2 regions of the Pseudoalteromonas sp. S327 genome follow, and region 1 is predicted to be linked to the other one. Evidence: predicted binding sites of a transcription regulator. Region 1 holds the regulator's gene; the other holds the start of a gene.
The links. Region 1 encodes LexA, which represses DNA repair genes until DNA is damaged. Its sites were predicted from a motif close to TACTGTATNNNNATACAGTA; they were not measured.
Positions count from the first base shown of each region.

Region 2: the regulator LexA is predicted to act here: its motif matches at 5,754-5,773, upstream of dinB (DNA polymerase IV).

Region 1 covers NZ_PNDP01000047.1:29,028-41,048, reverse strand. Annotated here, with positions in the region: gene CWB60_RS15050 (COX15/CtaA family protein) at 1-673, opposite strand, end outside; gene CWB60_RS15045 (transmembrane cytochrome oxidase associated protein) at 704-1,198, opposite strand; gene CWB60_RS15040 (SURF1 family protein) at 1,188-1,928, opposite strand; gene CWB60_RS21115 (DUF2909 domain-containing protein) at 1,943-2,254, shown strand; gene CWB60_RS15030 (cytochrome c oxidase subunit 3) at 2,154-3,029, opposite strand; gene CWB60_RS15025 (cytochrome c oxidase assembly protein) at 3,065-3,595, opposite strand; gene ctaD (cytochrome c oxidase subunit I) at 3,595-5,187, opposite strand; gene coxB (cytochrome c oxidase subunit II) at 5,187-6,323, opposite strand; gene lexA (transcriptional repressor LexA) at 6,795-7,412, opposite strand; gene CWB60_RS15005 (PaaI family thioesterase) at 7,590-8,030, shown strand; gene CWB60_RS15000 (hypothetical protein) at 8,041-8,421, opposite strand; gene CWB60_RS14995 (DUF7218 family protein) at 8,652-8,903, shown strand; gene CWB60_RS14990 (hypothetical protein) at 9,047-9,763, shown strand; gene CWB60_RS14985 (VOC family protein) at 9,738-10,088, opposite strand; gene CWB60_RS14980 (endonuclease) at 10,215-10,874, shown strand; gene CWB60_RS14975 (S41 family peptidase) at 10,983-12,021, shown strand, end outside.
Region 2 covers NZ_PNDP01000076.1:32,870-44,890, forward strand. Annotated here, with positions in the region: gene CWB60_RS19215 (response regulator) at 1-115, shown strand, start outside; gene CWB60_RS19220 (ATP-binding response regulator) at 177-2,147, shown strand; gene CWB60_RS19225 (fumarylacetoacetate hydrolase family protein) at 2,163-2,777, shown strand; gene CWB60_RS19230 (ABC transporter substrate-binding protein) at 2,734-3,657, opposite strand; gene CWB60_RS19235 (aldo/keto reductase) at 3,766-4,818, opposite strand; gene CWB60_RS19240 (acyl-CoA thioesterase) at 4,886-5,308, opposite strand; gene dinB (DNA polymerase IV) at 5,785-6,837, shown strand; gene CWB60_RS19250 (M17 family metallopeptidase) at 7,077-8,612, shown strand; gene CWB60_RS19255 (methyl-accepting chemotaxis protein) at 8,832-10,469, opposite strand; gene CWB60_RS19260 (S9 family peptidase) at 10,613-12,021, opposite strand, start outside.

The sequences.
Region 1 (12,021 bases):
CAAGCGGCAGCTGAAACACACTACTGAGTGAAAATGGCTGCGCATAACTACACAGCGGTAAGCCATTACAGTGTGGCGCTGCATAATTTGCTGCAAGCCATCCTCCTAATGCAATTTGAATAACCAACACAGCCAATGCAACTAAGCTCAATGAAAAATAGCCTTTAGCGCTACTATCTCCGCCCTCTATGGGTTTAGTAGTTAAACGCAGGTATAAAAGAGTGATTAGCGATAAAATACTAAATCCCCCCAGCAAATGCCCCATTACAATAAGCGGTTGTAAGTTCATAGTAACGGTCCACATACCCAGCGCAGCCTGAAATATAACTAACAATAATAAGGCTAGCGGTAATTTAACCGGCGTGTTTGAGTAATGGCGCTTTACAAAAGCCAATACGAATAGCGCTAAAATAAGCAGCCCCAGCGCGCCTGCAAAGTAACGGTGGATCATTTCTTTCCACGCTTTGGCGGTTTCAAACATCATATCTGGGTAACTTTGGGTAGCCAGTGCGATATCGGCTTCATGCTTTGGTACAGTTAAAAAGCCATAGCAACCGGGCCAATCAGGGCAACCAAGACCTGCGTCACTTAAACGTGTATAAGCACCTAGCCCTACTACTAACAGCGCAAGTAACCCCGTTGCAAGTACCCAGTTTTTATAATTTTTATACATAGGAATCTCCCATTAACAATGCGCTATTAATTAGCTTGAACGAGAATAATTAAGCAGTTTTTTTAAATCTTTTAATAAACCTTTTTGCACTAAACGGTTTTCTTGTGGCTGCTCTTTAAACGGATACTCAAGCACCACTAACCCCATGTGATCGATTAAATATAGGCTAGCGGGCTGCAAATTTTGTTGCGCGTTAAAGGTTTTCCAAGGAATATTTTTAACTTTAGGCGCCCCCATTACAGCCATATCAACCTTGCCCTGATTTTTTCCTAAGGCGATATATAAGTTATCAAGCGCATTGAGCTGCTCATTGCACGAAGCGTTACATTTATTGGAGTAATTAAGCGCAATTGTCCATTGCTTAGGGTTATGTTGCTGCCAGTTTTCAAGCTTTACTTCGTGCTGTAAAAACTCGCCATTATTGGTAATGGCGATCGGCAACCAGTCTAGTTTTAGCGCACCGTATGCAAGTACTAGCGGTACAGCGCAACATACAACAAACAAAACTAAGGGGTTATTTTTCATTGTTAGTCCTCTTTTTACTGGCAAAAATGGCCACCACTACACAGGCTAAGGCTATTAAAAACCATTGCACTGCATACGCTTGGTGCTTTTGCGGACTCATCACCACCGCTTTATAATGCGGTATAGCTAGCGCATCTCCAGCACCTTGACGATAAGCCATAAAATTAAATAACGATTGATTACTCTGCTCACTTAGCTTTTGTAAATCTATTGATTGAATTCGTTTTTGAAGGTCTTGTTTTGTCGAATTGGTTTGTAAGTTAAAGCTCGTTAAATTTCGCTCTTTTATCTGCGCTTTAAACGTAATATTACGTTTAGGAAGTTGGATGTTAGGTAGTTCGCTGCGTGAAATAGGCGCTTTTACCCACCCTAAATTAACGAGTAAAGCGTCACTTGCTTGGCTTGGCTTAAATAACACCAATAAATCGTAACCGACTTGCCCTTGGTAAACTTGGTTATCTAAAAGCCAGTATTGCTGATTTATTATTTTTCCGGCAAGCTCAACCACTACACCTGTTTTATTCCACTTTGAAGGCATTGCCTGTAATTGCTGCCAGCTCATTACGCCTTGGGTTTGCATGTTAGCTATAGCTGTTAACTGTTGCTGCTTTTGCTCAGCCCTTGCTAATTGCCAATACCCTAAACGTACACATACCAGCACCACAGCTACCACAACGCAAAGTGCGATAAATGAGCTAAGCTTTTGTTTACGCCTTAAAATTAACTGCATAAAGGGTCAACCCAGTGATTATTAAAATTATTATTGTGCTGCTGTTACTATTTATACTTTTCAACTTGTTTAGAGCGCTATTTATTATGGTGACCGATAAATCTGGCGGTCGGCCTATGTCGCATTTTTTAGGCCCTCGCGTGCTGTTTTCTGTGGTGGTTTTGGTGATGGTGATAGCCGCTGTAAAACTTGGTTTTATAAAGGCTAATCACTCACCATTAGCCGTTACAACACATACACAAAAACAAATAAACACAGCCACACCACATCAACAAAATGCCAGTACCAAGCCGCTGCTTGAAACGCAAAATGTTTATCTTTCGTAAAGTGGCCTTTTAAAATACGCACAAATACAACAAACAAAATAATGGCGCCAAGGGTCACATGCATGCCATGAAAACCTGTCAGCAAAAAGAATGTATTCCCGTAAATGCCTGCATCTAGAGTTAAGTTTAAGTCGTTGTAGGCATAAATATATTCTTCTACCTGCAATGCTAAAAAGCACACACCCAATAAAATGGTTGCCCCTAGCATCACTTTTAGCGGTTTACGTTTATTGTTTTCAATGGCTACGTGAGCAAAATGCAAAGTAACCGAAGACGCTAATAAAATAAGCGTATTAATAAGGGGTAAGCCTTGCCACCCCATAGCTTGCGTGGTTTCACCTGCTGGTGTGGTTAGTAGTGGCCATACGGCCTCAAAGGTAGGCCAAAGCACCTCGTTGGTCATCGCATTATTCCCAGCGCCGCCAAGCCAAGGCACCGACAATATGCGGGCGTAAAATAATGCGCCAAAAAAGGCCATAAAAAACATAACTTCAGAGAATATAAACCAGCTCATTCCTTGTCGAAATGAGCGGTCCATTTGCGCTGAATATAAGCCCTGATCAGACTCGCTAATTACATTTTTAAACCAGCTAAAAATCATATACAGCAGCACTGCAATGCCTGCATATAGCAGGTACACACCGCTGCCCCCTTCACTTTCTAAGTTCATGACTGTTAAAGCCGCACCCACTGCAATAAAAAATAACGCCACCGCGCCCACTATGGGCCAAGGACTTTGCTCGGGTACGTAGTAGTTTTCATAATCTTGATTCATGTTACTTGCTCCTAGTTTTACACTAGACATGCAGGCTAGTTATTACTTGCTACTAGCTGCTCACTAATATCAAATACGGTGTACGATAAAGTTAGCTCTTCTACATCGCTCGGCAGTGCGGTATCAACATAAAAAAGCAGCTTAAACTCAAGCTCTTCACCCGCTTTTAGGGGTTGTTGATCAAAGCAAAAGCACGCTATTTTATGTAAGTACTTGGCTGCCTTTCCGGGCGATACAGAAGGCACCGCTTGCATTACTTTATCAATATCACTGGTGTTTTTTGCGCTAAACATCACCTCACGCATGGCACCTGGTTTCACATCAACACTGTATTCTTTAGATTTAACAATAAACGGCGCACCACTTTGCGCATGGGTTGTAAAGCTCACACCTATTTCTCGATTTTGTGCAACCTGTGTACTTTGCTTAGCTTGTTCAAGCGACGGCTTGCCATTAAGCCCAGTTATGTCGCAAAACACGTCATATAAGGGCACTAAGGCAAATGCAAAAGCAAACATACCTATACAAATAAGAATTAGGCGCTTTAATAGCGGTGCATGTGTCATTATTTAATTTCCGGCGGCGTAGAAAAAGTATGATACGGCGCAGGAGAGTCCACTTCCCACTCTAAACCTTCAGCACCATCCCACACTTTTGCAGGGACTTTATCGCCCCCTCGGGCACATTTAATTACCACCGCCACAAAGAGTAACTGCGATAAACCAAAGGCAAACCCACCTATGCTTATGATTGCGTTAAAATCAGCAAACTGCAGGGCGTAATCGGGAATACGGCGCGGCATGCCTGCCAGCCCGACAAAATGCATAGGGAAAAACAATACATTTACGCTTACCAGCGACAACCAAAAGTGCCACTTAGCCAAGGCAATGTTGTACATGTTGCCCGTCCACTTAGGCAGCCAATAATAAGCCCCCGCCATAATCGAAAATATTGCCCCCGTAACTAACACGTAATGAAAGTGCGCCACCACAAAGTAAGTATCGTGATACTGAAAATCAGCAGGGGTTATAGCCAACATCAGCCCCGAAAAGCCCCCTAAAGTAAACAGCACAATAAAGGCAATACTAAATAGCATGGGCACTTCAAAACTTATTGACCCTCGCCACATAGTGGCTACCCAGTTAAATACTTTTACCCCTGTAGGCACCGATATCAACATGGTCGCGTACATAAAAAATAGCTCGCCAGCAACGGGCATACCGGTCGTAAACATATGATGCGCCCACACTATAAAGCTCAGTAATGCAATAGAGGAGGTTGCGTAAACCATTGAGGCATAACCAAATAGTTTTTTACGTGAGAATGTAGGCACTATGGTCGAAATAATACCAAAGGCGGGTAAAATCATGATGTAAACTTCGGGATGGCCAAAAAACCAAAATATGTGTTGAAACATCACCGGATCGCCGCCGCCTGCCGCATCAAAAAAGCTGGTTCCAAAGTATTTATCGGTGAGCACCATAGTGACCGCTCCGGCCAGTACGGGCATAACAGCAATTAATAAAAATGCGGTTATTAGCCATGTCCATACAAATAATGGTAGCTTCATCCATGTCATGCCTGGGGCACGTAAATTAACAATGGTCACAATTACATTTATTGCGCCCATAATTGAGCTAATCCCCATAATGTGCACTGCAAACACAAACATTGCGGTGTTGTCGTTACTGTACGTTGTTGAAAGCGGCGCATAGAACGTCCAGCCAAATGCGGGGCCGCCTCCAGGCATTAATAACGATGCCAATAAAATTAAAAAAGCGAAGGGTAAAATCCAAAAGCTCCAGTTGTTCATTCTGGGCAGTGCCATATCTGGCGCGCCAATCATGAGCGGTACCATCCAGTTAGCAAGTCCCGTAAAGGCTGGCATTACAGCACCAAACACCATAATTAAACCGTGTACTGTAGTCATTTGGTTAAAAAAGTGTGGGTCTACCAATTGTAATCCTGGCTGAAATAACTCAGCCCGAATAACCATGGCCATTGCACCGCCAATTAAAAACATAGTCAGCGAAAAAATTAAGTACATGCTGCCAATATCTTTATGGTTTGTTGTGTATAACCAACGTTTAAAACCTTTGGCTGGGTGGTGGCCGTGGTGAGCGTCATTGGCGTTAGGTTGTTCTACTATGCTACTCATTAGTTCGCCTCCGCATCAAGTGCTGCCTGAATTTCACTAGGTTGGATGACATCACCCGTTTCATTACCCCACGCATTACGTTTATAGGTAATTACCGCTGCAAGTTGTTTAATTGAGAGCTGCTTTGCAAATGCCTGCATTGCAGTTCCTGGGCGGCCATGAATCACTACATCAATGTGATCTTTTATATCACCCAAAACAATGGGGCTGCCTTTTAACGCAGGAAATACGCCCGGTAACCCCATACCAGTAGGTTGATGACACGCAGCGCAACTTGCCATATACACTTGCTCACCTAGTGTCATTAGCTCTTCTTTAGGAATTGTTGTATCAAGCAATGCTGCATCAGCAAGTGCGGCTTTTTGCTTAGCTTGCTTAGCATCTGCAAGCCATGCGTTAAAGTCCTCTTGCGATTTAGCTTCAACCACCACGGGCATAAAGCCATGATCTTTACCGCACAGCTCTGCACACTGTCCTCGGTAAATACCTTCTTCGTTAATGTTGGTCCACGTTTCGTTGATAAACCCCGGATTGGCATCTTTTTTAACGGCAAAATCGGGTACCCACCAAGAGTGAATAACATCATCAGAGGTCATTAAAAAACGCACCTTTTGATTAATTGGCAGTACTAAAGGTTTATCAACCTCAAGTAAGTAATTAGGGTTTTTATTAGCAAGGTTGGCTATTTCGTCTTGAGGGGTAGATAAAATAGAGTAAAACTCTACGTCTTCGCCCATATATTCATAATGCCACTTCCACTGTGACCCTGTAATTTTAATGGTTAAGTCGGCCTTACTGGCATCTTCCATTGCAATGAGGGTTTTAGTGGCAGGGATTGCCATGGCAATTAAAATAACAAACGGAATGGCAGTCCAAAGAATTTCTACTTTGGTACTTTCATGAAATTGGGCAGGAACTGCCCCTTTAGATTTACGGTGATGAATCAGTGCCCAAAACATTATTGCGAACACTATCACCCCAATCACACAACATATTAAAAATATGGTCATGTGTAGCTGATATACATTATTACTTATATCGGTTACGCCCTTGCGCATATTGTATTGGCTATTAGCCAGCACTTGCTGCGGGAACATAATCAACACAAGCCACAAGGTAGAGGTCAGTTTACCCATGTGACGGCTCCTTTGATGCTATTGCGAATGCAAAGCGAAGAGGCATACGGCTTAAACGCCAATTCGTTATTTTTATTTTTAACCAATCTTATCTTTGATCGGTATCGCTAGGACAACAAAAGGTTTGTGTATATTGTGTGTTCTCATAACTAAAAAGCTGTGAGTTATTGTTAGTCCAGCACATTAATGATTAGCTAAAAAACGTACAACAAGCAAGTTTTAGTATAAAAAACAATCAAGTGATATTTTAAAATTGACTAAATGACGGCGTATTAAATTGTTATTTAACAGCCAAGATACGAGCAAAATTAAGGGATGTAACACGCTTAGGAAGATAAAAGTATGAGTGAAAAAAAGTTTACAGCCTAAATAATTTTAGGGCGCTTTGAGGTGGGGGAAGGTCTGTTTTTAAAACAAAAATGCACACTAAAAAGTGCGCATTTATAGATATTACTTAAAAATAGTTAAAAATTACATCCAGTCGGCATTTCTTATTACGCCAACGGCTAACCCTTCAATATTAAAAGATTCGTTTTCAAGGTCTACCTCTATAGGCGTAAACTCTTCGTTTTCGGCGTGTAATAATACTTTTCGGCCTGCTTTTTCTAGGCGTTTTACGGTCACGTCTTCATCTACTCGTGCAACCACAACTTGGCCGTTCTCTGCTGTTTGAGTACGGTGTACAGCAAGTAAGTCGCCATCCATAATACCTATATCTTTCATACTCATGCCGTTAACACGCAATAAAAAGTCGGCGGCTGGTTTAAACATGAGTGGGTCTATTTTACAGTGACTCTCAACATGTTCTTGCGCCAAAATAGGCGAACCCGCTGCAACTCTACCTATTAATGGTAGCCCTAGTTGCTCAGGCTCTTCTTCTTCAACCAATTGAATACCACGGCTTGCACCTGGTTTCATTTTAATAACACCTTTTTTGGCAAGCGCTTTTAAGTGCTCTTCTGCGGCATTGGCACTTTTAAAACCGAGTGTTTGCGCAATTTCGGCACGTGTAGGAGGCATACCAGTGTCTTTAATAAAAACTTTTATTAGTTCGAGTATTTGAGCTTGGCGTTTAGTTAATGGTCGCATACAACTGGTTTTCCATACAGTACATTTAACTGTGAGTATATACAGTTAAATAAAAATCGCAAATTTAAATTGTGCTTTAAAATAGCTAAATAGACCGCGTCTGGATAAATTTTAGGTAATTACAGACGTTCAGTATTTAAAATGCTATAAATTTACTTTCAATATAAAGGAGTAATTATGAGTATTTGGCATCAACCCATTACATTAGAGCTTTGCAAACAGTTAGATGAGGGAATAAACGGCCAAGGCACGCTAATGAAAACCATGGGCATAGAAATAACCGAAATAGGAGATGATTACCTGGTGGCTACCATGCCCGCAATTCCTGAGCATCATAATCCTATTGGTATGGTACATGGTGGCGCAAATGTGGTACTTGCCGAAACCGTAGCAAGCTACGCCGCTAACTTTGTCGTGGACTTTACAAAATTTTATTGTGTTGGACAGGAAATTAGCGCCAGCCACTTAAAGGCCTCTCGAAATGGCACTTTAACCGCCGTTACTCGTGCATTTCATATTGGTAAGCGCAGTTCTGTATGGGAAATAAAAATAACCAATAGCCGCGGCGAGCTTTGCTGCGTATCAAAAATGACCGCAGCGGTTGTCGAGCGCAAATAATTAACTATGGCTACTTTTCGATAGGGTAAATCGTTATTTCCATCCCAGCGCCAATGGCAGATATACGTAGCAGTGTATCTGCATGTAGAGCTTGGTTAAAACACTTAGGTGACGTGCCCGACTCAAAGCCTATATCAAACGTTCTGCGCGAACAGCTTAGCCACTGCTTAAGCGCATTACGTGAACACGACTCTATTAATTCACATAAGTGGTTGATTGCTTTGTCTGGCGTGGTTATATCACCTGAGGCTTCAATACGCGCCAATTGACGATATTCGTCTTTGTCATAATGCAAAACCATCGCGTTTTTCTTTAAGTCTGCCACTAGGGCGCTAATATCTTGTTTAGACTCAAGCTCTAGATCTACATTTAAAAATTGAATTTCCGACATTGTCTGCTTTTTACCCTCTTATAGTTTCATCGCAAACTTTAACGCAGTTTTACTTTTATACCAAATCAACTAAGCGCTAAACATGGCTTTATTAATAGAAAATACCTGTTTAAACGCCATTGGCACCTAATTTGCCTTATAAAACGGGTTAGGCTAGTTACGCTTAATTTTACCGTTTATGTATAAAGTTATACACACACTGTGTAATTAAACGCTTCAGGAGAGAAATTATGGTAGATCATGGCCCGCAAATTAAAAACGACGATCAGTACGATGCGCTTCGAGATGAAGGAATGAGCAAACAAAAAGCCGCGCGCATTGCTAATAGCAATACTCATAAAACCGCTGTCAAAGGCGGCAAAGCCTCAAAGTATGAGCAGCGCACTAAAAAGCAGCTGTACAATAAAGCTAAAGAGCTCGGCATTAGTGGCCGCTCTAAAATGAGTAAACAAGGGCTAATAAATGCCTTACGTGAGCATTAAACACAGCCTCACTGATTTTTTACCGCTCCTTTTTATTATTTTTATAAAGTTAGAGTAAGCTTATGAATAACTGCGACAAAATGCCGCAGTAAAAGCATGGGCTGCTGTAATACACTAACGCTAAAAATAATAAGAAGCACAAAATGAGAAAACAACTATTTAAACGCGCTCGAAAACTACATAAGTGGCTAGGCTATTTACTTGCCTTACAAATTTTAGCTTGGCTTTTAGGCGGCTTAGTAATGAGCGCGATACCACTTGAATACGTACACGGTAAGCACCTTGCTAAGCGCACACTTACAAACCCATTTACTCAAGCAGACTACCCCACATCACTCGATAATATTACTGCGCAAGTGCCTAACCCCACGCAAATAGTGTTTGAGCACTTTTTAACGACCCCGCTTATTACTGTTATTAATACTGACGAGCAGCAAAGCTTTAATGGTTTAACGGGCCGCCCTTTTCAGCCACCCACTAAAATACAAATTACCGCTAATGCACAAGCGCATTTACTCATCGACGCTAAGCCAATTAGCACTACACTTTTAAAACAAGGCACTCGAGAGGTGGGATACAAAAAAAATGTGTGGCAAGTACAATTTAACGACACCTTTAATACTACGCTGTATTTAAATGCAATTAACGGCAAAGTTATCAGCGTTCGCAGCACACTATGGCGCATATTCGACTTTTTTTGGATGCTACACATAATGGATTACGACGAGCGAGAAGATTTTAACAACCCGCTCCTCATCAGTTTTGCAGCCACCAGCGTACTATTTTGTTTATGCGGTATTATTTTATTAATACAAAACGTTAGGCTAAAAAAACTTACACGTGTTGGTCAATCAAAATAGGGTTGCCGTCTGGGTCTGTAATAATAAAGCTTTTATCACCCACAGGTTCAACCTGGATATGAGCGTTTTGAAAATATTCGCTAAGCGTATCAACATCCTTAAACTCTGTAACGGTTTGTGCGTTTTGATCCCAGCCAGGATTGAAGGTCAGCATGTTTTTATCAAACATACCCGAGAACAAACCAATTAAATGTTCACCGTTTTTCATCACTAGCCAATTTTGCTCTATCTCACCTGCAAACTCGCTAAAGCCCAGCTTTTCGTAAAACGCTTTTGAGGCTCTAATATCTTTAACCGTTAAACTTATTGAAAAAGCACCTAGCATAGTCATCTCCTCGCTATTTTTTATATCAGTATAGAGTGTACTAAGCATTGCGGATTAAAATTTGTTCAGGCTTTATCTTTTAGCAGCAAAACTTTAGACTAGCGCCTCCTGTAGTTCACGTATGTGATGGATATGCTTAAATTTATTTTGGCCTTTGTGGCTTGTTGTATTTGTTTTTCTGCATCGAGTGAAGAATTTACCCGCTTTTCAACGGCTAAAAGGCACTTAATTAAAACCCTACCCGAAAACGCCAAAAGCCTTTACTGCGGCTGCGACATTAAAAAACAAGGTAAAAAGCTAATCCCCGACCCTAGCAACTGTGGTTATATTCCGCGTAATACGTTAACTTCCTCTGGCAAGGTTAATGTACGTGCACTGCGTATAGAGTGGGAGCATATAGTGTCGGCGTGGGAATTTGGTCACCAGCTACAATGCTGGCAAAACGGTGGTCGTAAAAACTGTCGCAAGGTCAGTGCTAAATTTAGAAAAATGGAAGCCGATATAAACAATTTAGCCCCTGCTATTGGCGAAATTAACGCAGATCGCTCTAACTATCGCTTTGGTATGCTTAGCGAAAACGCTACCCAATATGGCCGCTGCCAAGTAAAGGTTAATTTTAAACAACGCGTTGTAGAGCCTCCTTTTTATGCCCGTAAGCGCATTGCCGACACCTACGCCTATATGCAAAAAACATACGGCTTAAAAATATCAGCTAAACAACAAAAACTATTTGATGCCTGGCAAAAACAAGCATTTGCAGATAAAAGCAGCGCAAGTAAGCTGTAGCACACCTAAGTGTATACACTCATTTACATAATTTAGGGGCTAATACGTTGAATAAATGAGCGGGTGTTGTAGTATTTTAAACAACTTATTTACAAAAAGTAGTTTTGTATGTTTAAAAATAATAAAGCAACACTCGCTATTATTGCTGCACTTTCAGGCCTAACGCTTGTTGGCTGTGGCGGTGGTAGCAGCATGAATGAAACGCCCGACCCAGTCGTCACACCTCCTGCAAGTACAGCCCCAACATGGACGGCAGGTGTATTTGAGCCATCGGAGGAGTTAAAAAACTTTTGCGAAAACCCACGCACAGGTAACGATCCGTTTAATAATAATGCGCCTTACCCAGACCAAGCGGGTTCGGCCCTTTACGAAAAGCTTTGGCTTCGCTCGTGGAGCGACGAAACCTACCTTTGGTATGATGAAATAGCTGATAACGACCCTGAAAACTTTGCTACAGTGGCCGATTATTTTGCCCAACTAAAAACCGAAGAACTAACCGACTCTGGTGATAAAAAAGATAATTTTCATTTTTCAGAGCCTTCTGAGGACTACTTTCAAGAAGCGCAATCAGGGGTAACCTCAGGCTATGGTATAAATTGGGCATTTATTGGCGACCCAGCTGATAGAATTTTACGTGTTGCCTACCTAGAAGACGACTCACCAGCAAGCCAAATTGGTTTTCAACGTGGCGATACCGTACTTGAAGTTGATGGCGTAAGCATTAATACCAGCACACAAGCAGGCGTAGATACCTTAAACGAAGGCTTATTTAGCCCTACTAATGGCGACTCGCACACCATCGTTGTGCGCAGTAACGATGGCGGTGAAAAAACCTTTAACGTAACTGCCGGCAACATAGAGCAAACGCCTGTTCAAAACGTAAAAACCATTACCACTGCAAATGGCACTAGCGTAGGGTACATGCAGTTTAATAGCCATATAGGTATTGCCCAAGAAGGCTTAATTGCTGCCGTTAATAAATTTAAAACCGATAACGTGGAAGAGCTTGTTATCGACTTTAGATATAACGGAGGCGGTTTATTAGCGCTTTCTTCGCAGCTGGCTTACATGGTGGCGGGCAGCGCCAACATTCAAAACCGTATTTATTACCAAACTCAGCAAAACGATAAACAACCGGTAGAGTCGC
Region 2 (12,021 bases), on a different contig from region 1:
AGCGGCCTCTTATATTACTAAACCGGTAACATTTGATGGCTTGGTTGATTTAATGAAAACCCTAGGAAAATACTGGGTAGAATTTGTAGAGCTGCCGACAACGTTTAACGACTAAATAAGTAGCAACATTAAGCCCCTAATTAGGGGCTTATTAAATGCAATTAAAAGGAGGTAGTATGTTAGATAAAGTGACTCGCTTACTTTTAGTAGAAGACGATGAAGATGATTACATTCTCACTTGCGACTACTTAGATCAGTTAGATTCACATACATTTGACATAGAATGGATAAGCTCTCCTGAGCAAGCAATAAGCATTTTAAGTAAAAACGATCACGATATTTGTTTGCTTGATTATCGATTAGGCGCCTCAAATGGGCTAAGTGTATTAAAAAAGGCCATTGCTAATGGGTTTAGCGGGCCAATTATTATGCTTACAGGGCAATCTAATGATGAATTAGACTCTGCAGCACTTGATGCCGGCGCGGTAGATTACCTTATAAAAACAGAAATGAGTTCGAGCCGGTTTGCTCGCGCTATACGTTATGCTTTAGCGCGTAAAGATGTTGAAGGCGAGCGAGTAGAGCGTTTAAAAGCCGAGGCAGAGAACCGCTCAAAAGACAGATTTTTAGCCCACTTAAGCCACGAATTACGTACCCCGCTTTCATCTATATTAGGTTACACAGAGTTACTGCTGCAAAGCGACTTTAGCAAACAGGCCGAAAACGAATTAGGGGTTATTTACCGAAACGGTAAGCACTTGCTGAGCTTGTTAAACGACGTGCTCGATTTATCTAAAATTGCTGCCGACAAATTAGAGCTCACCTTAAGTGAAGTAAACTTAGATAGCATGCTGGCTGATGTTTACACTTTAATGCGTGTATCTGTGCTTGATAAAGGCTTAAACCTTCGCTTTGAGTCTCTACAGCCCTTACCTCTTATTGTGAGAGTAGATGCCACCCGCGTACGCCAAATACTCATTAACTTAATCAATAATGCGGTTAAATTTACCGAAAAGGGCGAAATAGTGGTTAGTGCCTGGACCGAGTGGGTTGAAGGCCAAGAAATGCTATTTTTTAGTATTAAAGATTCAGGCATGGGGATTGCCCCTGAAAAACAAGCATTAATTTTTAAACCCTTTGAGCAAATAGCCGATGTAGAATCGCGCTCTGTTGGCGGAGCAGGCTTAGGCCTTGCGATTTGTGCCGAGCTATTAGCGCGTATGCACGGCAGTATCGATTTAACCTCTAGAATGGGCGAAGGCTCTACCTTTACTATTTCGGTGTACCCAGGTGATATAAGTGAAGTAGAACGCCAAGTATTAAACTTTAGTAGTGGCTCGCAATTACAGACAAAATCAGCACCATGCAAAGTGACTGGCCGCGTATTAGTGGTTGATGATTTACGCGATTTACGTATGTTAGTTGGCCATATGATTAGCACATGTGGTGCGCGCGTAGACTACGCCGAGCATGGCCAGCAAGCGCTTGAAAAAGTAAGAATTGCCGAGGCGTATCGCTCACCTTACGACATTATTTTTATTGATATACATATGCCTGTAATGGGCGGTAAAGAAGCGACAATAGAGCTTAGAAAAATGGGCTATACAGGCCCAATTATTGCGCTTACTGCCGCCACTATGAAAGGCATACATGAAGAGCTTGCCGCCCTTGGCTTTAACGATGTAATACCAAAGCCCGTTGATAGCTCTTCTTTGTATCAATGCTTACAAGATTACTTAGTATCGTCAGAGCATGCGCCTCAAGCTAAAAACATTCACAGCGACAAAGCTGTAATAGAGAAAAAACAGCGCTTTTTATTGGTTGAGGACGACCAAGATGCAGCGCAAATTACGCAGTTGTTGCTAGAAAGTTTAGGGGTAGAAACCGTTATTACCTCAACGTGTGCACAGTGTTTACAAACCCTCAATCATGACCAACAATTTAATAAGGTATTGCTAGATATGCACTTACCTGACGGGCGTGGTGTAGATTTAGGGAAGCAAATTAACGAACGTTACCCTGACTTAAGCTTAGTGATTGTTAGTGGTGCAGAGCCCGATCCTAAGCAGATCAAAGATTTAAATATTAATCATGTACTTTTGAAGCCGATTAATCTGAGCTTATTAGAAACCTTGATCAGCTCGTAATTTAGAAGTTATTTTATGCAGTCGATAAAACTAGAAAGTGAGATATTAACGCCCTCTAAAGTAGTATGCGTTGGGCGTAATTACACCGCGCATATTGCTGAGCTTAATAATGAGCTACCAGATCAAATGGTATTGTTTAATAAACCGAACAGTGCGCTTTCGTCTACCTTATTTGCTACGCACAATAACGACACACTGCATTATGAAACCGAGCTGTGTTTTGTTATTAAAAATAATGAGTTGGCAGGCGTAGGTTTAGGGTTGGATTTAACTAAACGTACCGTGCAAAGTAAGCTTAAAAATAAAGGGCTACCGTGGGAGCGCGCCAAGGCTTTTAACGGCTCGGTATTACTAACGCCCTTTGTAAGTATTGCGGATGCCGAGCAGGCGTTTACGTTTGAGCTTAAAATTAACGATAACGTTATTCAGCAAGGCGATACGCAATTTATGATACATAAGCCTAAAGATATTTTAAGTGAAATTAATGAGTTTATGCACTTAGAAAATGGCGATGTAATAATGACAGGGACGCCTGCAGGCGTAGGAGAAGTGCCTGCAAATAGCGTATTTACAGTAAGCTTGTATGCTAATTCGACGTGCTTGTTATCGCAGAGCTGGCAGGCACAATAGGATTGAGTATTTGCTGTTGGTAATGCTTAGTAAACTGCGGAAAACTTTGCTCTAACCAAAAACGCTGACTATTTATATAAGCAGGCGATTGTAATACCTGCTTATGTAGCGCTTTATTTATTTTATTAAGCGCCTTGGTAGCAAAATCATTCGGTGCTCTTACTGCACACCCTATAGCCCCTAAAACAAACTCTCTGGGGTCTTCTTCAATTGGCAAACTGACTATATTCTTAAACTTACTGTGGTTGACAAAATAATCCCCCATAAACGGGTAGTCTATTGTGTAATCTAAAAAGCCGCGACTTAAGCGAGCAATAACAGCTTGGCTTTCATTTTCGCTGCTCCAGCTTAGCGATGCTTTATGATACACCGTGGTGTTTTCGATTATTTTATTAATTTTTGAAGTAAACTTGCGCGCCGCGGCTTGACCATATACATATTGCTCGTCTGACAATAAATGAATAAGTTTAATAGGGCTGCCATGCTTAGCGTGTATTTCTGGAGCAAGTTTTTGAGTGGTTAAAACCGAAAAAGGCGGGTAAACCGTGGTGGGGGTAGAAAACTGTAACACCCCATTGGCCGTTTTTTTATGAATAACACACGGAAAACATGCATTATCGCCTTCATTTAAGTGCTTATTAATTCGCTCTTGCGGCACGATTAGTCGCGTATGTTTTACATCATCAATACTGTTAATTAGTTGCTCGGTGAGGTTGTCACAAATACCGCCTTGCGGCGCATGCGAATCTTTATCCATATGAAACGGGGGCGTGTAACTTTGTAGCCATACAATTTCTTTAATTGGGTGAGTATTGTCAGCGTACCCGTAACGCATTAAACCACCTAGTACACCAAAGAATAAAATTACATTTCTAAGCATAACTCACTAAAAATAATCCATTTAAGTTAACTTTAGTATAGTTTTACTTTGTATATGTTCAAATGTAAGAGAGAAAAAGGCAGTAAAAAAACTGCCTATTATTTTGGTTTAGTATGGCTGCGGGTAATCTTTAAAAATAGTACCAATTTCAGCTAGTGTGTCGTCGCTTAAAGTTATGCTAAAAGCGTCAATGTCTTCTTTTAATTGGGCCATGCTGGTCGCACCAATAATTGACGAGGTAACGCCATCGACTTGATTACACCAAGCAAGTGCCAATTGGGCTGGGGTTATGCCGCTTGCATGTGCAAGCTCTACATAACGCTGCGTGGCTTTTTGCGCGTTAGGGGTATCTCTAAAAATGCCATTGCGCTGCATAAATGTCCAACGCGAGCCAGCTGGGCGCGCGCCGTTTAGGTATTTACCCGTTAGCAGGCCTGCAGCAAGCGGTGACCAAGGTAAATAAGCAATGTCTTCATGGATACACTGCTCAATTAAGTAGGGCCAATCTTTAGCGTGCGCTAGGCTAAACTCGTTCTGAATAGACACCATACGCGGTAAGTTATGCGCTTTTGCTAAATTTAAAAATTGGCTAATGCCCCATGGGGTGTCATCTGAAAGGCCACAATATTTTATTTTTCCGGCTTTAACACACTCATTAAGGCCCTCTAAAATATCAAGCATACCCGCTTGTTGTTGCTCAGTATCTACGTCACTAAAAGTGAGTTTACCTGGCCACTGCCTGCCAAAATGTGGGGTAGAGCGATTAGGCCAATGCAATTGGTATAAATCTATGTAGTCGGTTTGTAGGCGTTTCAGCGAGTTATCTACGGCCTCAATGACAGCGCTGCGTGTTATATCGCCGCCATCTCGTACCCACGATAGGCCATTGCCTGCAATTTTGGTCGCCAATACAATATCACCGCGCTTTTGCGCATTGCGACTAAGCCAGTTACCTATAATTTGCTCTGTTTTACCGTAGGTCTCTGGTGAAGGAGGAACGGCATACATTTCGGCAGTATCTATAAAATTAACGCCTTGTGCCAAGGCATAAGCTATTTGCTCATCGGCTTCTTGTTGGGTATTTTGTTTACCCCAAGTCATGCTGCCTAAGCATACTCTAGAAACATCAACACCGCTGCTGCCTAACGGACTGTATTGCATTTAAAATCCTTAAATTATGTAAGATCTTGAGAGTGGATAATTAATACCAATTCGCAATAAAACCTAATTAAGCGAATTGGTGTAGTGCCGATAGTAATGGCTCTGAAATCGCCGCTTTTTGTCCTGTTTTAAAGTCAAACATAACAACTTGAGAATAGCCTGTGGTAGTAATAGCTTGCTGAGCATGGCTAAATACAGAGTAATTCATCATAAAACGGTCGCTTTTTATATCTGAAATAGTAATACCTACGGTTAAGGTATCTGGGAAGGTCACTGGACGTTTATAGCGAATATTGTTTTCACTAATGACCGGGCCTATTCCACCTGGTTTTATCGTATCAAACTGATTTATTTTATTTAGAAAATCGATACGCGCAATTTCAAAATAACGCAAGTACACCACGTTGTTAACATGTTGTAGGGCGTCCATATCGGCCCATGCTACGGTGATATCGGTATGTATAGGGTGCTGATCTTTGAACCTTTGCATGTATGTGTACTCTTAGTTTTAAATGAATGAGATTATCAATATGGTGTTTGTAGCTCAAGACAATAAATGCCATGTTTTTTTATATGATGATTGTACCTATTTATTTTTAGGACTACAGTTAAATAACACAGACAACACACACACGAGAACACACATGCAAAATATAATTAATTGGGCTTTAGCCAGTTTAGTTTTTATAGCGTCTTTTGCTTGCTATGCAATGGGTAATGCCTCCGGCGGCATAATGCTTTTAGCTGCGGGGTTTTTATTGGAGTTTGTTTTTTGGCTACATTGCTTTAAAAAATCAAAGCGCTTTAAGCAGCCGTTTTAAAAAAGCTGTTTAAAGCTTGCACGGTTTAACGCGCTACACCTAGTAGCGCTTTTAACTTTAGCAAGTTAAACAGGCTTTAATGGACTTGCTTAATGAAAGTGAATCCTTAATAATGGCTGTATAAATAAACAGTTGTTATGTGGTAATGAAAAAGTTTATTCATATCGACATGGACTGCTTTTATGCAGCGGTTGAAATGCGCGATAACCCCAAACTTGGCAGTGTGCCTTTAGCGATTGGTGGCAATAGCCGTCGTGGCGTGCTCTCTACAGCAAATTATATAGCGCGCGAATATGGTGTTCGCTCGGCTATGTCTAACTACCACGCTAAGCAATTATGTCCCGATTTAGTTATTGTGCCTGGGCGCATGGCGGTTTATAAAGAAATTTCTAACCAAATACGCGCTGTATTTAAACGCTATACCGACCAAATAGAGCCGCTGTCGCTTGATGAAGCTTACCTAGATGTAACCAACAGCACCGCATGCAAAGGCAGCGCAACGCTTATTGCTCAGCAAATTAGAGCAGATATTTATAACGATACCGGCCTTACTGCCTCTGCCGGGGTTGCCCCCATTAAGTTTATTGCCAAAATAGCCAGTGACGAAAATAAACCCAATGGTCAATTTGTGGTTTTACCGGATGAAGTTGATGCGTTTTTAAATAATTTACCGCTGGGTAAAATCCCTGGTGTGGGCAAAGTAACCCTCGAAAAGCTTAATTTAAAGGGGTTATACACAGGTAAAGACGTTCGCGAGAAAGGCGTTAATTGGATGCAGCAGCATGTGGGGAATTTTGGTGTATCGCTTTATCAAAAATGTGCTGGCGAATATATTGGTAAAGTAACCACTGAGCGAGTCCGTAAATCCCTTAGTGTTGAACACACCTATGAATACAATAAAAATAGCTTACAAGAATGTTTAGATCAGTTACCTAAATTACTCGAAGAGCTAACAGCGCGCCTTAATAAGCAACAGCTACAAAATCGTATTAATAAGCTAAGTGTAAAAGTGAAGTTTGCAAACTTTGTTGTTACCTCAGCGGATCAAGCTCATCATCAATTAAATACTGCTATTTTTACTGAATTACTCTCTAAGGCGTATCAACGCGGTATGCAGCAACCGGTGCGTTTATTAGGTATTGGGGTAGGTGTTAAAAATGAACCTAATTTAAATCTGCAACTGAGTATTCTTGATTAACCACACGCTTTTTTGCAATTTAGAGTGCTTTAGTACAGTAATTTAAACGTGGAGCAAGCAGGGGCTGCCTTTACTAAAAGCTATATAGTTGTTGTTAGTTTCTTCTTAAAACACTGAGTCACTTTAGTTAGCTGTAAAACCAAGTTGCCAGATTAACATGAGCTGATCGCAGTTGGCTGGTTTTGTGTTTTTATATCAACGATAATAGCCCCTTATGTTTTCTAACAGGAGTTTTACTTATGGCATATCCTCAAGCGATAGCTGCACAATCACTTAGTGCAAGCTTTGACTCATTTTCTCACGATGCACTTATTATAATTAGTGATGACTTTTCTCAATTAGCCAATAACTCATTAAGTGATGCTATCGAATCACACGCTAAAGTAGATTCTCGTATTGGTAAACAAGTTACGTTTTTAGTGGTTGATAATGTACGCGTTGTTTTAGCACCTACGGGGCCGCTTAACCGCGATTACGATGATGTAAGGCGCTACTTTGATGCTGCTAAACTAGCGATTAACGAAGCAAAAGCCGCGGGTAGTGTGAACCCTGCTATTTACTTACCTAAATTACATACAGATGCGCGTTACCAGCATGCGTTAGAAGTGGCGTATTTAGGGGCATGCCAAGCATTATGGCAGCCTTTAGAGGCGCGCGAATACCACGGCGAAAGCATTGAACCTATTACGCAAATAGGTTTAATAGATGCAAATGAGCAAACAGTTAAAGCTGTAAATGCAATTGCAGCAGGGCAATATGCGGCACGTGATTTATGTGGTACTGAGCCTGAACGTATGGCGCCACCACGTTTTGCTGATTACTGTGTTGAGCTTTTTAAAGGCTCTAAAGTAGCGGTTGATGTGATTGACGATATTAACACGATAGATAAAAACTACCCTATGCTTAGCACTGTTGCGCGCGCATCTTATGCGGTTGAGCGCCATCATCCACGTGTTGTTAAGCTAGAATACGTGCCAGAAGGTGAAGTAACGCGCACGCTAATGTTTGTTGGTAAAGGCTTAGTATACGATACCGGCGGCGCCGATTTAAAAGTAGGCGGTTACATGGCGGGTATGAGCCGCGATAAAGGTGGGGCTGCATCCGTTGCGGGCTTTATGAAAGCCGTGGCAGATTACCAACCTAAAGGCGTTAAAGTTATTTCTTACTTAGCTGTGGTTCGTAATTCAATTGGCTCAGATTGTTTTGTACCAGATGAAATTATCACTAGCCGTGAAGGCGTACGTGTACGCATTGGTAACACCGATGCAGAAGGGCGTTTAGCTATGGGTGACCTACTTAGCGAAATGAAAGATGTCGCCAAAGGTGAAGTTAACCCAACACTGTTCACCGTGGCAACCCTTACAGGCCATGCGGCACGTGCTATGGGCCCTTACGGAGCGTATGTTGAAAACGGACCTGCACGTAGCGCTAATACCTCTCGTCAAATAGCGGATTGTGGTGATTTATGGGCAGATGCAGCTGAGGTTTCTCGCTCTCGCCGTGAAGATTACGACTTTATCAAACCGCGTACCCTCGCTGATGATGTTTTATCAAGCAATAATGCCGCCTCTGCTGTTACAGCCCGTGGGCATCAATTCCCTATGGCGTTTTTAGCCGTTGTTGGTGGGCTTGATAAACACGGTAACGACTCTGAGCAGCCGCTTCCTTATGTACATATGGACATTGCTGGTAGTGGTGTCGAAGGCGGTGATTGGCAGCACGGCAAGCCAACCGCAGCATCAGTAACGAGCTTGTTTGCGCGCTACTGTATGTAATACCAATCCGCAATAATACTTAATCATTTTTCGGGGCTAAACGTGTCGCTATCTGTGTTAAAAAATTCTCATTTAGAACAACTAAATAGCAAATTTTTTGCCTAGCCATCAACACGTTTTTCCATCCTAAAAATAGATCACTTAATTATGCGAAATGGTATAAGCTAAAAACGCTTATGTAATAAAAAGCCCTGTTAATTCAGGGCTTTTGTTTTTTAATTATTTTAATTTAAAGCGATTAACCACGCTCGAAAGCCCTTGGCTACTTTGTTTAAGGTTATCGCTGGCATCGGTAAGTTGCTTTGTATTATTTAGTGATTGCTCGGTTGATTGAGATAGCTCGTTAATACGTAAATTAACCTCGTCAGCAGCTTGTGTTTGCTGCTCGGTGGCACGGGCTATTTGGCTGTTCATGTCGGTAATTATAGATACCAGCCTTTCTATTTCATTGAGCGATGTATCTGCAGATGAAACCTGCTCTACCGTCGTCACCGACAGTGCTTGGCTTGATTTTACCGCCTCTACTGCCGCTTTAGCGCCTTCTTGTAATTTAGTGATCATGGCTTGAATTTCATCTGTGCTTTGCCCAGTTCTGCTGGCTAATGTGCGCACTTCATCGGCAACAACTGCAAACCCTCTACCGTGCTCGCCTGCACGAGCCGCTTCTATAGCAGCGTTGAGTGCAAGTAAGTTTGTTTGCTCCGATATACTTCTGATCACATCAAGCACAGAGCCTATATTGTTACTTTCGTTTGCTAAATCTTCAGTTACTTGGCTCACTGTTTCTATATTACTTGAAAGTGTTTCTATGGCGGTAATGGTATTCGCTACCACGTTTTTACCGGTTGAGGCATTGTGCGCTGCATCATTGGCAGCTTGTTCAGCGGCTTCGGCATTACGACTCACATCATGAATTTGGTGCGTCATTTGCTCCATGGCGGCGGCTACTTGTGTGGAACTGTCGTTTTGTAGTTCAATGAAGGAGTGGCTTGTTTTACTTGACTCATCCACCGTATGAGCGTGTTTGCTTACATCATCAGCACTGTGCGATACATGTACTAACGACTCGCGCATTTTTAAAACAAATAAATTAAAAGAGCGTGACAGCTCTGATATTTCATCATTGCCCGATTCGTTTAGCGTACGTGTTAAGTCACCTTCACCTTGCGATATGTTTTTCATCATGTCTGCGGCAAGACGAGTAGGCGTGAGTATACTTTTACCAATAAAGTAACTTAATAAAATGACAGCAATAATCATAACTAAAGCGCTAATTATGATGAGATTACGCTGCTCGCTAAATGCTTCATCTATTGAATCTAGGTATACGCCTGAGCCAATAATCCATTGCCACGGGCTAAAGCCTTTTACAAATGCGACTTTATCTACCGGCTGGTCTTTTCCTGGTTTTGGCCATTTATAAGGTATAAAACCTTCTTTTTGTTGTTTTACAATGTTCACCATTTCTACAAAAAGTGCTTTGCCATCGGGGTCTTTATTATTACTTAAGTCTTTACCGTTAAGCCCAGGCTTTATTGGGTGCATTACCATTTTGGGCTGGTAGTTGTTTACCCAAAAGTAATTTGTTTTGTCATAGCGCAGCGCTTTTATAGCGGCCAGTGCTTGTGATTGAGCCTGCGCTTGTGTGAGTGTATTGTTTTGTTCAAGCTGGTGGTAATGCTCAATAACACTGTATGCCGTTTCTACTACATTTTGGGTTTTTAGATATTGCTCGTTTTTGAGTGAGCTATATTGATGAGTTAAGCTAGATATACTAAGTACTATTAAGCCAAATACAACAATGGCTATTAACAGTAAAAAACGCTGGAAAATACTGAAACTACGTAGGTTAAGCATTAATTTGTCCTCAATTAGTGTACGCCTTAGCGCATAGAATAAGCGTAGCTAAAAAAAGCGTTTAATCTAGGCTCACTAACTTATTAAGACAAAAAAAAGGCTGATTTTTCAATCAGCCTTTAGTCTATTTAGTCGTCATATGATTATTTAACATCAAAATGTCGATTAAAGAAGTTTGTGATGGTTTGGTGTAAATGTGTTTGCACCTGTTTACCGCGTAAGCTGTGTTTTGAGCCTGGGTAGGTCATCATTTCAAACTGTTTTTCGTTATCTTGTAGTTGTTTAAATAATTTAGTGGCGTGGGTAAATAACACGTTGTCATCGGCCATGCCATGGTAAATCATTAATGGGCCTTTTAAGCCATCAGCGTATGGGAATACGGCGCTGTCTTCGTAGCCTTTGGCATTGGTTTTTGGATGACCAAGGTAGCGCTCAGTGTAATGGGTGTCGTAAAGTGCCCAGTCAGTAACTGGTGCACCTGAAACACCGGCTTGAAAGTAATCGCCCGCTTTAAACATGGTCATTAGGGCCATGTATCCGCCATAACTGTGGCCATAAATACCAATGCGTTGTGGGTCTACGTAATCAAGCGTGCGTAAAAACTCAACGCCTTTAATTTGATCAGCTACTTCTACAACACCTAAGTGTTTGTAAATAGCGTCTTCAAACTTTTTACCACGGTTGTATGAGCCTCGGTTATCGAGCTGAAAAATAACATAGCCTTGTTGCGCCATGTATTGAAAGTACAAGTTTTTGCTGCGCCAGCTATTTGTAACGCGTTGTGCATGCGGGCCGCCGTATACATTAACAATTACTGGGTGCTTTTTACCGTCTGCAATATTACTTGGTTTAAACAAGCGGTAATGCATTTCTTGGCCATCTTCAGCTTTAATTGTGCCGTACTCTGGAGTTGCTAAATCACTTAAATAAGGTGTTAATGGGTGGCTATCATCAAGCTTATTTTGTTCAAGCCATGTGATAAATTCGCCGTTTACTTTACGTAGTGCCGCCGAGTTAGGCTTGTTTACCGATGAGCTATTATCAATAAACGTTTTGCTGTCTTTAGCCATTACCACTTTGTGGTATTGGCCTTGTTCGGTGATGCGCTTAATATTGCCTTTTTTAAACAGTGGTGCGCTGTATAAATGGCTTTCAAGCGGGGTGTCTTTACGTCCTGCAAAGTACACTATGCCCTTTTTCTCATCTACGCCTTTTAAGCTATCAACAACCCAGTCTCCTGAGGTGATTTGTCGAATTAGCTGGCCGTTAGTGCGGTACAAATAAAGGTGTTTAAAACCATCGCGCTCAGAAGCCCATACAAAATGCTTTTTGTCTTTTAAGAAATGCAGATCAAAGTTTAAATTGATCCACGTATCGCTGTTTTCTGTTAACGCTACTTTTTGCGTTTTAGTATCGCTATTGTAAAAGCGTAGTTCTAACTTATGTTGTGAGCGATTTTGCCATTGATACGAAAGTGTAGTGCTGTCTTTTAGCCACTTAGCACGTGCAATGTAAATATCTTTATCGTCGCCTAAATCAACCCAGTCAACGT